One region of the Pseudomonas sp. AC255 genome, then DNA from elsewhere that is predicted to be linked to it. Evidence: predicted binding sites of a transcription regulator. Region 1 holds the regulator's gene; the other holds the start of a gene.

Region 1 (5,717 bases):
TGGTGCCTTTACCCGCCGCGAGCATCATCATTGCCATGATGCTCTTGCCGTCGACAGTCGTTTCAGGTGTGCGTCCCACTCGGATCGTGCAGTCTGGATACTGACCCGCCACGCCGACAAATTTGGCCGATGCCCGGGCATGCAGGCCCAGCTTATTGATGATTTCGATTTCACGAGCAGGCATCGCGGTGTAAATCCTTTAGGTGAGGTCGCGGTGGCGAACCTGGACGTTCTTCAGGGTTTTCTGCAGGGCCTGACCCAGTCGTTCGGTCAGGTAGACGGAGCGGTGATGCCCGCCGGTGCAGCCAATGGCAATGGTGACGTAGGCGCGGTTGCTGGCGGCGAAGCGTGGCAGCCACTTGTTCAGGTAGGCGTAGATGTCCTGATACATTTCTTCGACATCCGGCTGCTGCGCCAGGTACTCGGCCACCGGTGCATCAAGGCCCGACTGAGCGCGCAGCTCCGGTTTCCAGTACGGATTGGGCAGGCAGCGCACGTCGAACACCAGGTCGGCGTCGACCGGCATGCCGCGCTTGAAGCCGAACGACTCGACCAGAAACGCCGTACCGGGCTCCGGTTGATTCAACAGGCGCAACTTGATGGTGTCGCGCAGTTGATACAGATTCAGACTGGTGGTGTTGATCTTCAGGTCGGCCAGATCGGCGATCGGACCGAGCAGGGCGGTTTCGTCGTGAATCGCCTCGGCCAGTGAGCGATTGGCGTTGCTCAGCGGGTGACGACGACGGGTCTCGGAAAAACGCTTGAGCAGGGTTTCTTCATCGGCGTCCAGGTACAGCACATCGCACTTGATATGCTTGGCACGCACGTCTTCGAGCAACTCAGGGAAACGTGACAGATGGCTGGGCAGGTTGCGCGCATCGATCGACACGGCGACCAGCGGCTGCGCCAGTTCCGTGTGAATCAGCGCCCGCTCGGCCAGTTCCGGCAGCAAACCGGCCGGCAGATTGTCGATGCAGTAGTAGCCGTTGTCCTCAAGGACATTCAGGGCGGTACTTTTACCCGAGCCCGAACGGCCACTGACAATGATCAAACGCATGATTAGTGCCCGTTCTGCTCGTCCAGTACGACCTGGTACAAGGCTTCATTGCTCGGAGCGCTGCGTAGCTTGTCGCGCACTTCCTTGCGGTCGAGCATGCTGGCGATCTGGCGCAACAACTCCAGATGCGCGTCGGTTGCGGCTTCCGGGACCAGCAATACGAACAACAGGTCCACCGGAGCGCCGTCGATGGCGTCGAAATCGATCGGGGCTTCGAGGTGCAGCAGGGCGCTCACTGGCCCCGCGCAGCCCTTGAGGCGGCAGTGGGGAATGGCGATGCCGTTGCCAAAACCGGTGGAGCCGAGTTTTTCACGGGCGATCAGCGCCTCGAAGACATCCTGCATCGCCAGATCCGGCACTTCGCGGTGGATCAGGTTGGCAATCTGTTCGAGGGCTTTTTCTTGCTGCCGCCCGGCGCGTTCACTTGGGAACGGCCGGGGGTCAGGATGGTTTCAAGTCGGATCATGGATAGGGGTGTTAACGACCGGTCGCGCCCTGGAGGAGGCTCTGGGTCTTTTCCTTATGCTTTTTGAGTTGGCGATCCAGCTTGTCGGTAAGTGAGTCGATCGCAGCGTACATGTCGGTATCTTCTGCGTTTGCGACCACTTCACTGCCGGGAATATGCAAGGTGGCTTCGATCTTCTGTTTCAGCTTTTCGACGCACATCGTGACCTGCACGTTGGTGATCTTGTCGAAATGTCGCTCCAGTCGCTGGAGTTTTTCCTCGATGTAGGAACGCAGAGGTTGGGTCACTTCCAGTTGGTGTCCACTGATGTTGACTTGCATACAGCTTCTCCTTCGTTGCCAGTGCATAAAGCGGCAGGCCGAAAAGCCTGCCACTGGAACGCTGTAACGTGGCTTACATCAACCGCTTGCGTTCGCTCGAAGGCGCGATTCCGAGGGATTCGCGGTACTTGGCGACGGTGCGGCGAGCCACCTGAATGCCTTGTGCCTCCAGTAAACCAGCGATCTTGCTGTCACTCAACGGCTTTTTCTGATTTTCCGCAGCGACCAGTTTCTTGATGATCGCGCGGATCGCCGTGGACGAGCATTCGCCGCCTTCGGAGGTGCTGACGTGGCTGGAGAAAAAGTATTTCAGCTCATAAATACCGCGCGGGGTATGCATGAATTTTTGTGTGGTCACCCGGGAAATCGTCGATTCGTGCATGCCGACCGCTTCGGCGATGTCATGCAATACCAACGGCTTCATTGCTTCGTCGCCGTACTCGAGGAAGCCGCGCTGATGTTCGACGATCTGCGTGGCCACTTTCATCAGGGTTTCGTTGCGGCTCTGCAGGCTCTTGATGAACCAGCGGGCCTCCTGCAACTGGTTGCGCATGAAAGTGTTGTCGGCGCTGGTGTCGGCACGCTTCACAAAACCGGCGTACTGGGCGTTGACGCGCAGGCGAGGCACCGATTCCTGGTTCAGCTCGACCAGCCAGCGCTCGTTGTCCTTGCGCACGATCACGTCGGGAATGACGTATTCGGCTTCGGTCGACTCGATCTGTGAACCGGGACGCGGATTGAGGCTTTGCACCAGTTCGATGACCTGGCGCAGCTCGTCTTCCTTGAGCTTCATGCGCCGCATCAACTGGCTGTAATCGCGGCTGCCGAGCAGGTCGATGTAATCGGCGACCAGACGCTTGGCCTCGGTCAGCCACGGCGTCTTCGCGGGCAGCTGGCGCAGTTGCAGCAGCAGGCATTCGCTGAGGTTGCGGGCGCCGATACCGGCGGGCTCGAATTGCTGGATGCGATGCAGGACGGCTTCGATTTCGTCGAGCTCGATGTCTAGTTCCGGGTCGAACGCTTCAAGAATCTCTTCGAGTGTTTCGTCCAGATAGCCCTGATTGTTGATGCAGTCGATCAGAGTCACGGCGATCAGGCGATCGGTGTCGGACATCGGTGCCAGGTTCAGTTGCCAGAGCAGATGGCTTTGCAGGCTCTCTCCGGCGGACGTGCGGGTGGTGAAATCCCACTCATCGTCATCGCTGCTCGGCAGGCTGCTGGCGCTGGTCTGGTAGACGTCTTCCCAGGCGGTATCCACTGGCAGTTCGTTGGGGATGCGCTCGTTCCAATCGCCATCCTCGAGGTTATCCACCGTCGGGGCGGTTTCCTGGTAGGAGGGTTCCTGGATCTCGGCGGGCTTCTGTTCGGCGTTGTCGGCCAGCGGATCGGCGTTGTCGAAGTCGTCGCCTTCTTCCTGGCGCTCGAGCATCGGATTGGATTCCAGAGCCTCCTGGATCTCCTGTTGCAGGTCCAGGGTCGACAATTGGAGCAGGCGGATGGCCTGTTGCAGCTGCGGTGTCATCGTCAGCTGCTGGCCCATTCTCAAGACTAGCGATGGTTTCATGGCAGGGGCTTAACACCTTATTCGCCGGCGCTTTGCGCCATCCACTACAGGGCGCCGAAGCGCCAAACTTAAGCAAATTATATGCCTGAAACTGAAGTGTTTGCCTAGAGCGCTGTAACAATTAAAGCGGATAAATGCGCCTTGAATCGATACAGCGCTGTCGCGCTTACAGGCGGAACTCGTGACCCAGATAAACTTCCTTGACCAGATCGTTGGCCAGGATGGTCTCGGCATCGCCTTCAGCGATCAGTTGACCGTCGTTGACGATGTAAGCGGTTTCGCAGATATCCAGCGTCTCACGCACGTTGTGGTCGGTGATCAGCACGCCGATGCCCTTGGCCTTGAGGTGATGGATGATCTGCTTGATGTCGCCGACCGAGATCGGGTCGACACCGGCGAACGGTTCGTCGAGCAGGATGAACTTGGGTGCAGTGGCCAGGGCGCGAGCGATTTCCACCCGGCGACGCTCACCGCCGGACAGGCTCATGCCGAGGTTGTCGCGGATGTGGCTGATGTGGAATTCCTGCAGCAGGCTTTCCAGCTCCTTGCGACGACCGGCCTTGTCCAGCTCCGGGCGGGTCTCGAGGATCGCCATGATGTTGTCGGCGACCGACAGTTTACGGAAGATCGACGCTTCTTGCGGCAGATAGCCGATACCGGCCTTGGCGCGGCCGTGCATCGGCTGGTGGCTGACGTCCAGATCATCGATCAGCACACGGCCCTGATCTGCCTGCACCAGGCCAACGATCATGTAGAAGCACGTAGTCTTGCCGGCGCCGTTCGGACCGAGCAAGCCGACGATCTGCCCGCTGTCGATCGACAGGCTGACGTCACGCACGACCTGGCGGCTTTTATAGGCCTTGGCCAGGTGCTGAGCTTTCAGAGTTGCCATTACTGGGATTTCTCTTCGGTTTTCTTCTTCGGCTGGATCACCATGTCGATGCGCGGACGCGATTCGGTGACCTTGCTGCCCGTGGCGCGACCGGCGCTGGCCAGCTTCTTCACGGTGTCGTAGACGATTTTTTCGCCCTGGGTGACGTTGTTATCCTTGTCGATAACCTTGGCCTTGTCGATCAGCACCACCCGGTTCTGCTGGGCGTGGTATTGAATCGTCACGCCGTAGCCCTTGACCGGGTTGGCGTCGCCCTGGGTCTGCAACTGCTCGAAGTAAGCCAGGTTGCCTACCGAGGTCACCACGTCGATGTCGCCATTGGGCGCGCGCGTCATGGTCACGGTGTTGCCTTTAACGATCATCGAGCCTTGGGTAATGATCACGTCACCTTTATAGGTGGCGATGCCATTCTTGTCGTCCAGTTGGGCGTCGTCGGCCTGAATGCGGATAGGCTGCTGCTGATCGTTCGGCAGGGACCAGGCGCTCGCGCTTCCCAGTGCTGCGCCCAGACTGAGCAAAATAGGGAGGGTTTTAACGAGCCTCATACTGTCCTCTTACGTTCGATTGCAGGTGTATCCTGCTGTCCTTCAGGTACGCTTTCATTCCGACGCCAGTCGATACGCCGCCAGCGCCCTCGATTCTAACGGGTTGCGCGGTCTGCGCATATTCTTGCTGCGGGAACACGGTCATGCGGGTGCTGGTGATCAGGGTGCCGCGCTGTTTCTCATCGGTGCGCTGTACGCGTACCGAATCGATCAATTCAACTTCGGTGCCGCCCGAATTCACTTCGCCGCGCTCGCTGGTCACGTGCCACGGGAAGTCGGTGCCGCGGTACATGTTCAAATCAGGCTTGGTTACCAGAGTGACATCGGTGGCCTTGACGTGCTCGGCCTTGTCGGAGGTCATCTCGTACTGCACGTTGCCGTCGGGCAGGTATTGAATGGTGTGCGTGTTGGTCGCGTACCAGTCGATCGGATTCTCGGCGGCCGAGACCGGCGGCTTGTCGAGGAAGCGCTCAGGGCTGATGTTCCAGTAGCCCACCGCAGCGAAAATCGCCGCGATGCAGCCGAACAGCAGGAAATTGCGAAACTTTTTGCTAAACATGGTCAGGCTCACAGGTACGCGGCGTTGGCCGCTTCGAGGCGGCCCTGGGCGCGCAGGATCAATTCGCAGAATTCGCGGGCGGCACCTTCGCCGCCACGGGCGCGGGTAACGCCGTGGGCGTGTTCGCGGACGAAATCGGCAGCGTTGGCCACCGCCATGCCCAGCCCTACACGGCGGATCACCGGCAAGTCTGGCAGATCGTCACCGAGATAGGCGACTTCTTCATAGTTTAGGCCCAGTTGCGCGAGCAGACCGTCGAGTACCACCAGTTTGTCCTCGCGCCCCTGAAACAGATGCGGGATGCCGAGGTTTTT
Region 2 (5,717 bases), 1.2 Mb from region 1:
CTGACCGTGCTGCACAACAAGGCCGGTAGCCTCGGCGTTGCGGTTGGCTTCAATACCCAGCAGTTGCCAGTGTTTTCGCTGTGGAAAAACACCGACACCCAAGGGCAGGGCTACGTCACCGGGCTGGAGCCTGGGACGAGTTTTTCCTATAACCGTCGCTATCAGCGGCCGTTGAATCTGGTGCCGACCATCGCCCCAAAACAGCACAAGCAGTTCCAGATCAGCTACAGCCTGCTGGCCGACAAAGGGGCGGTGGACAAGGCCCTCAAGCGCGTGACTGAAATTCAGGCCGGGCGCGATACTGAAGTGCGCCAAGCACCGCTGGTTGATCTGACCGAGCATTAAGGTGTCGCCGGCCGGTATTGCAGTGCCTCGGCCAAGTGTTCGCGCTTGATTGCATCGACTTGCTCGAGGTCTGCCAGAGTGCGGGCGACCTTGAGCAGGCGATGGGCCGAGCGCAGCGAAAGCGTCAGCCGTTCACAGGCTGATTCCAGCCATGTCTCATCGGCTGTGGATAACTTGCAGTGCCGCTTCAATCCCGGCAGATCGAGAAACGCATTGGCACAGCCCTGACGCTTCTGCTGTCGTTCGCGAGCCTCGGCCACCAAAGCCGCAGCGCTGGCGCTGTTTTCGCCGGGCTTGGCTGCCGGATTCAACGCGGTTGCCTCCCGCGCCACGGTCAGGTGCAGATCGATACGATCCAGCAGCGGCCCTGACAACTTGTTGCGATAGCGTTGGACCATATCCGGTGTGCACGAGCATTTGCCGCTGGGTTCGCCAAGATATCCACAGGGGCACGGATTCATCGCGGCAACCAATTGAAATCGCGCGGGGAAACGTACGCGATCCTTGGCCCGCGCGATGACGATATGTCCCGACTCCAAAGGCTCGCGTAAAACTTCCAACACCTTGCGATCAAACTCCGGCAACTCATCGAGAAACAGCACGCCGTGGTGGGCGAGGGTGATCTCGCCGGGTTGCGGTTTCGAGCTGCCACCGACCAATGCCGGCCCTGAAGCCGAATGGTGTGGTTGGCGGAAGGGGCGTTGCGGCCAGTGAGTCAGAGGCACCCCGCTGGCGACCGATTGAATCGCTGCCACTTCCAGCGCCTCGCATTCGGAAAGCGGCGGCAGCAAACCCGGCAGACGACTGGCCAGCAGCGTCTTGCCGGTTCCCGGTGGCCCGCTGAACAACAAATTGTGAGCTCCCGCTGCGGCAATCAGCAGTGCGCGCTTTGCGGCTGTTTGACCCTGCACTTCGTTGAGGTCGGGATAGGGCTTGGCAGCGTGCATCAAACCATCGGAAACGTAAGGCTCGACCGGCGTGTGCCCATTGAAATGCGCCACCGCTTCCAGCAAATGATCGACCGCAAACACCTTGAGCCCGGATGCCAGGCACGCCTCTTCTGCATTCGCTCGAGGCACCACCAGCGCCCGCCCGGCCTTGCGCGCCGCCAGTGCCGCCGGCAGCACACCACGCACCGGCCGCACGGCACCCGACAGCGCCAACTCACCCAGACATTCCACCTCGTCCAGGGTCAGGCAGGGCACCTGCACACTGGCCGACAAAATCCCCAAGGCAATCGCCAGATCGAAGCGTCCGCCATCCTTGGGCAGATCCGCCGGCGCCAGATTCAAGGTGATCCGCCGCGCCGGAAATTGCAGTCCGGAATTGATGATCGCGCTGCGTACGCGATCCTTGCTCTCCTTCACCGCCGCTTCAGGCAGGCCGACCATGGTCAGCGACGGCAGACCGTTGGCCAGATGGACTTCGACGGTAACAGCGGGGGCTTCCACGCCAATCTGGGCGCGACTGTGGACAATGGAGAGGGACATGGTCGTTCCTTGAGCTGAATCGGGGAGCCGCTTCATGCGGGTTTTTGAAGGGTAGTTGAGCCGGGTTTCGGTGCTGAAATAGAGGTTTACAAGACGTATCCAGACCCGATGGGCTGTCACTGCTTGCCTGAATTAGAGCGTTGACTCTCGCACGGCATTGAAGGATCATCCCATTCGAGGACTGCAACTGCGCATTCGTCGGGACTGGGCACCAGCAAAAGCTCCCCCGCATTTTTGGCAGCAGAGAAAGCTGGTTTCTCTGAAGTAGTGACGACGGGCTAGCCTGTCGGATTCTGAACCCAAGGCCGTAAAGCCAGGAGCTAAAGAATCGCTGCGACTACTCCTCAAAAAATACTTAAAAGGCGTCCATCGGACGCCTTTTTTTATTTCTGATTTGGTGGTGCTCGTGGTATCTGCCCCACTAACGTGCCATGTGCACGTTTTTGCGGGTACCAAGTCACCACGAAGTAACCAAATCCTGTGGCGCGCTCGTGTCGCGGTTCAAGAATCAGTGTTCCCATAGATGTCCTCAGTACCGCGACCCTGTTTCCACATCGTTGTTCTTTGAACTCACAATAGATTTGCGCCCCCGGGACGATCATTTTCGCAACAATCGCTGCTACCCCATCGGCAGTCTGGCAACCATGCTTGAGCAAATCGGCACTATGGGCTTCCCAAATGTGCACTACGCCAAAACCACTATTCGCTCGACGGTGAATACCTACCCGCAGATAAATCTTCCCGCCTGGCAAGCCGAATTTTGGCATATCGGGGATCGTGCCAAAGATGTAACCACCATCTGGATGCTGAACCAGCGTGTTTTCTTTGAGCTTGAGCAAATCAGACAAGAGGGATCCAGAACCAGAGTGTCTGGCGATCAATGTGTATCGCCTGGAACTCGACGAATAGGATCGACCAGCGCAGGCGAAAGCCACCAGCCTAATCACAGCGAAGAGCTCACGGAATCAGGCGCAGACGCTGATGTTTGTAGGGCCATGCCCTAATATTTGTAGGACGCTGGCGAAAGGGGTGTGAAGGTCTTGTACCGGGAGTCGGATGTTCCACTTTGGCCACTCAACGCAGCCTCTGGAGGCGAAAAATGGACCGCAATGGTATGCGCCCGATTCATCCGGGCGAGGTTCTGAATAAGTAATTCATGGAGCCGTTGGGCATGGCCGTCATGGAACTGGCCATGCCCACCAACTGGCCCGAAAGTGAGATCGAAAAGCTTGTGAAATGCCAGCTCAGGATCTGCGCCGATCTGGCAATCAGCCTCGCCATTCAGCTCAACACTACGCCTGAGTTCTGGATGAATCTCCAATCGACTTACGATTTGCGCAGAGCCCAGCTCCGGCATGCGGGCTCATAGCGATTGCAGCATCCGCGAAGCCCTTTCCACCATGGCCCTGCCCGGGTCGCCCAACCCTCTGCTGAACATTCAGCATCAGATGAGCTTAGAAACCTGGGCTTTTTGGCGCAATCGGACGGCGGTCATTAAGGTTGTAGGACGTTGCGGGGATGGTTCAAGGGCTGAAGATCAAAAGATCGCAGCCTTCGGCAGCTCCTACAGGGGACGCGAATTATTCAGCGGGCGGTGTCAGCTTCGCTTCCATCTCGGCAACCTTGGCTTCGAGGCTTTCGAGGCGGGCGCGAGTACGCGCCAGCACTACCATCTGACTATCGAACTCTTCCCGACTGACCAGATCAAGTTTGCTGAAGGCACTTTGCAGCAGCATTTTGAACTGGCTTTCGATTTCGGCTTTCGGCAGCGGGGTGTCGCCGTTGAAGAGGCGGGAGGCGGTGCCGCTCAGGGCGTCGAGGAAGTCTTTGGGCGCGAGCATGGGAAATGTCCTGGAAACAATGGCCGGCAGTGTATCACGCAGTGTCTATAGTCAATCCCGTTGCACGGATGCACGCTTTTCGCGCAGGGGGACGGACGGTGGCGCACCGTTGTTGTGCGTATCGGCAAAAGCTTTTCTGCCCGAGCGCGTGCAACAGGGGCCAAGAGATTGAAATGCAGGGTTTTTGCCGAGCTGGCAAGGTTTCTGCTTAGTCACCCTCGACCCATGCACTGATGCAGTCGCTGTGACGAATGCAGTGCGGCAGACGAAGCGGGGAGTTTCGTCTGATGCGGTTAGCTGGCGTCAACGATGCGTTACAAAGCCAGGCACTGCGCTTAGACTTGAGACGGGTTTGTTTTCCTGGGGCAAGTCCACCAATTCGGGAGAGAGTTTCATGAAGCTAGTCACTGCCATCATCAAGCCGTTCAAGTTGGACGACGTGCGCGAGTCGCTGTCCGAAATCGGCGTGCAGGGCATTACCGTCACTGAAGTCAAAGGCTTCGGCCGGCAGAAGGGTCACACCGAGCTGTATCGCGGCGCGGAATATGTGGTCGATTTTCTGCCCAAGGTGAAAATCGACGTGGCCATCGACGACAAGGATCTGGATCGGGTTATCGAGGCGATAACCAAAGCGGCCAACACCGGCAAGATCGGTGACGGCAAGATCTTCGTGGTCAATCTGGAACAGGCGATCCGCATCCGTACCGGCGAAACCGATACCGACGCGATCTAAGCGCCGCCACAAACCCAACGCCCCAGGAGAAAACAATATGACTCTGCGTAAATTCGCAGGGCTAGGCGCCCTGTTGTCCATCGTAATGCCCGGCATCGCCATGGCGGCAGACGAAGTGGCAGCGCCAGTCCTCAATTCCGGCGACACCGCCTGGATGCTCACCTCGACAGCGCTCGTGCTGTTCATGACCATCCCCGGCCTGGCGCTGTTCTACGGCGGTATGGTTCGCTCGAAAAACATTCTTTCCGTGCTGATGCAGTGCTTCGCCATTACCGGCCTGATCAGCATCCTGTGGGTCATTTATGGCTACAGCATTGCCTTCGACACCACCGGCATGGAACAGGGCGTCGTCAACTTCAATTCGTTCTTCGGCGGCATGGGCAAGGCGTTCCTCGCTGGTGTCACGCCTTCGAGTATCACCGGCCCGGCGGCGCTGTTCCCTGAAGCGGTGTTCATCACCTTCCAGATGACCTTCGCGATCATCACCCCGGCGCTGATCGTCGGTGCGTTCGCCGAGCGCATGAAGTTCTCCGCGATGCTGATTTTCATGGGCATCTGGTTCACTCTGGTTTATGCACCGATCGCGCACATGGTCTGGTCCGGTAACGGCGGCCTGATGTGGGACTGGGGCGTGCTCGACTTTGCTGGCGGCACCGTGGTGCACATCAACGCCGGTATCGCCGGCCTGGTCGCGTGCCTGGTACTGGGCAAGCGCAAAGGCTTCCCGACCACACCGATGGCTCCGCATAACCTCGGCTACACCCTGATGGGCGCGGCGATGCTGTGGGTTGGCTGGTTCGGCTTCAACGCTGGTTCCGCTGCTGCCGCCAACGGCACTGCCGGTATGGCCATGCTGGTTACTCAGATCGCCACCGCCGCTGCGGCACTGGGCTGGATGTTTGCCGAGTGGGTCACCCACGGCAAGCCAAGCGCACTGGGGATTGCTTCGGGCGTGGTCGCCGGTCTGGTCGCGATCACTCCGGCCGCTGGCACTGTAGGCCCGATGGGTGCACTGGTGATCGGTCTGGCCGCAGGCGTGGTGTGCTTCTTCTGCGCCACCACCCTGAAACGCAAACTCGGCTATGACGACTCCCTGGATGCCTTCGGCGTGCACGGTATCGGCGGTATCCTCGGCGCGATCCTCACTGGTGTGTTTGCCGCACCGGCACTGGGCGGCTTCGGCACCGTGACTGACATCGGCGCGCAGGTCTGGATTCAGATCAAAGGCGTCGGCTTCACGGTGATCTACACCGCGATCGTGACTTTCATCATCCTCAAGGTGCTGGACGCCGTCATGGGTCTGCGCGT

The links. The regulator sigma-54, encoded in region 1, starts transcription at its own class of promoters, with help from an activator protein. The targets are predictions, from matches to a motif close to ANTGGCATNNANNTTGCTNT.
Region 2: a site for sigma-54 is predicted at 3,868-3,887, ahead of glnK (P-II family nitrogen regulator). Genes of this name have one in related genera too.

The regions. Positions count from the first base shown of each region.
Region 1 is NZ_OZ409841.1:4,313,305-4,319,021, reverse strand. It holds gene ACZZ0K_RS19655 (HPr family phosphocarrier protein) at 1-184, opposite strand, end outside; gene rapZ (RNase adapter RapZ) at 200-1,057, opposite strand; partial or broken gene ptsN (PTS IIA-like nitrogen regulatory protein PtsN) at 1,060-1,523, opposite strand; gene hpf (ribosome hibernation-promoting factor, HPF/YfiA family) at 1,535-1,843, opposite strand; gene ACZZ0K_RS19635 (RNA polymerase factor sigma-54) at 1,917-3,407, opposite strand; gene lptB (LPS export ABC transporter ATP-binding protein) at 3,574-4,299, opposite strand; gene lptA (lipopolysaccharide transport periplasmic protein LptA) at 4,299-4,844, opposite strand; gene lptC (LPS export ABC transporter periplasmic protein LptC) at 4,831-5,403, opposite strand; gene ACZZ0K_RS19615 (KdsC family phosphatase) at 5,412-5,717, opposite strand, start outside.
Region 2 is NZ_OZ409841.1:5,546,972-5,552,688, forward strand. It holds gene ACZZ0K_RS24940 (aldose 1-epimerase family protein) at 1-345, shown strand, start outside; gene ACZZ0K_RS24945 (YifB family Mg chelatase-like AAA ATPase) at 342-1,835, opposite strand; gene ACZZ0K_RS24950 (hypothetical protein) at 2,219-2,683, opposite strand; gene ACZZ0K_RS24955 (HigA family addiction module antitoxin) at 2,992-3,204, shown strand; gene ACZZ0K_RS24960 (accessory factor UbiK family protein) at 3,416-3,676, opposite strand; gene glnK (P-II family nitrogen regulator) at 4,071-4,409, shown strand; gene ACZZ0K_RS24970 (ammonium transporter) at 4,447-5,717, shown strand, end outside.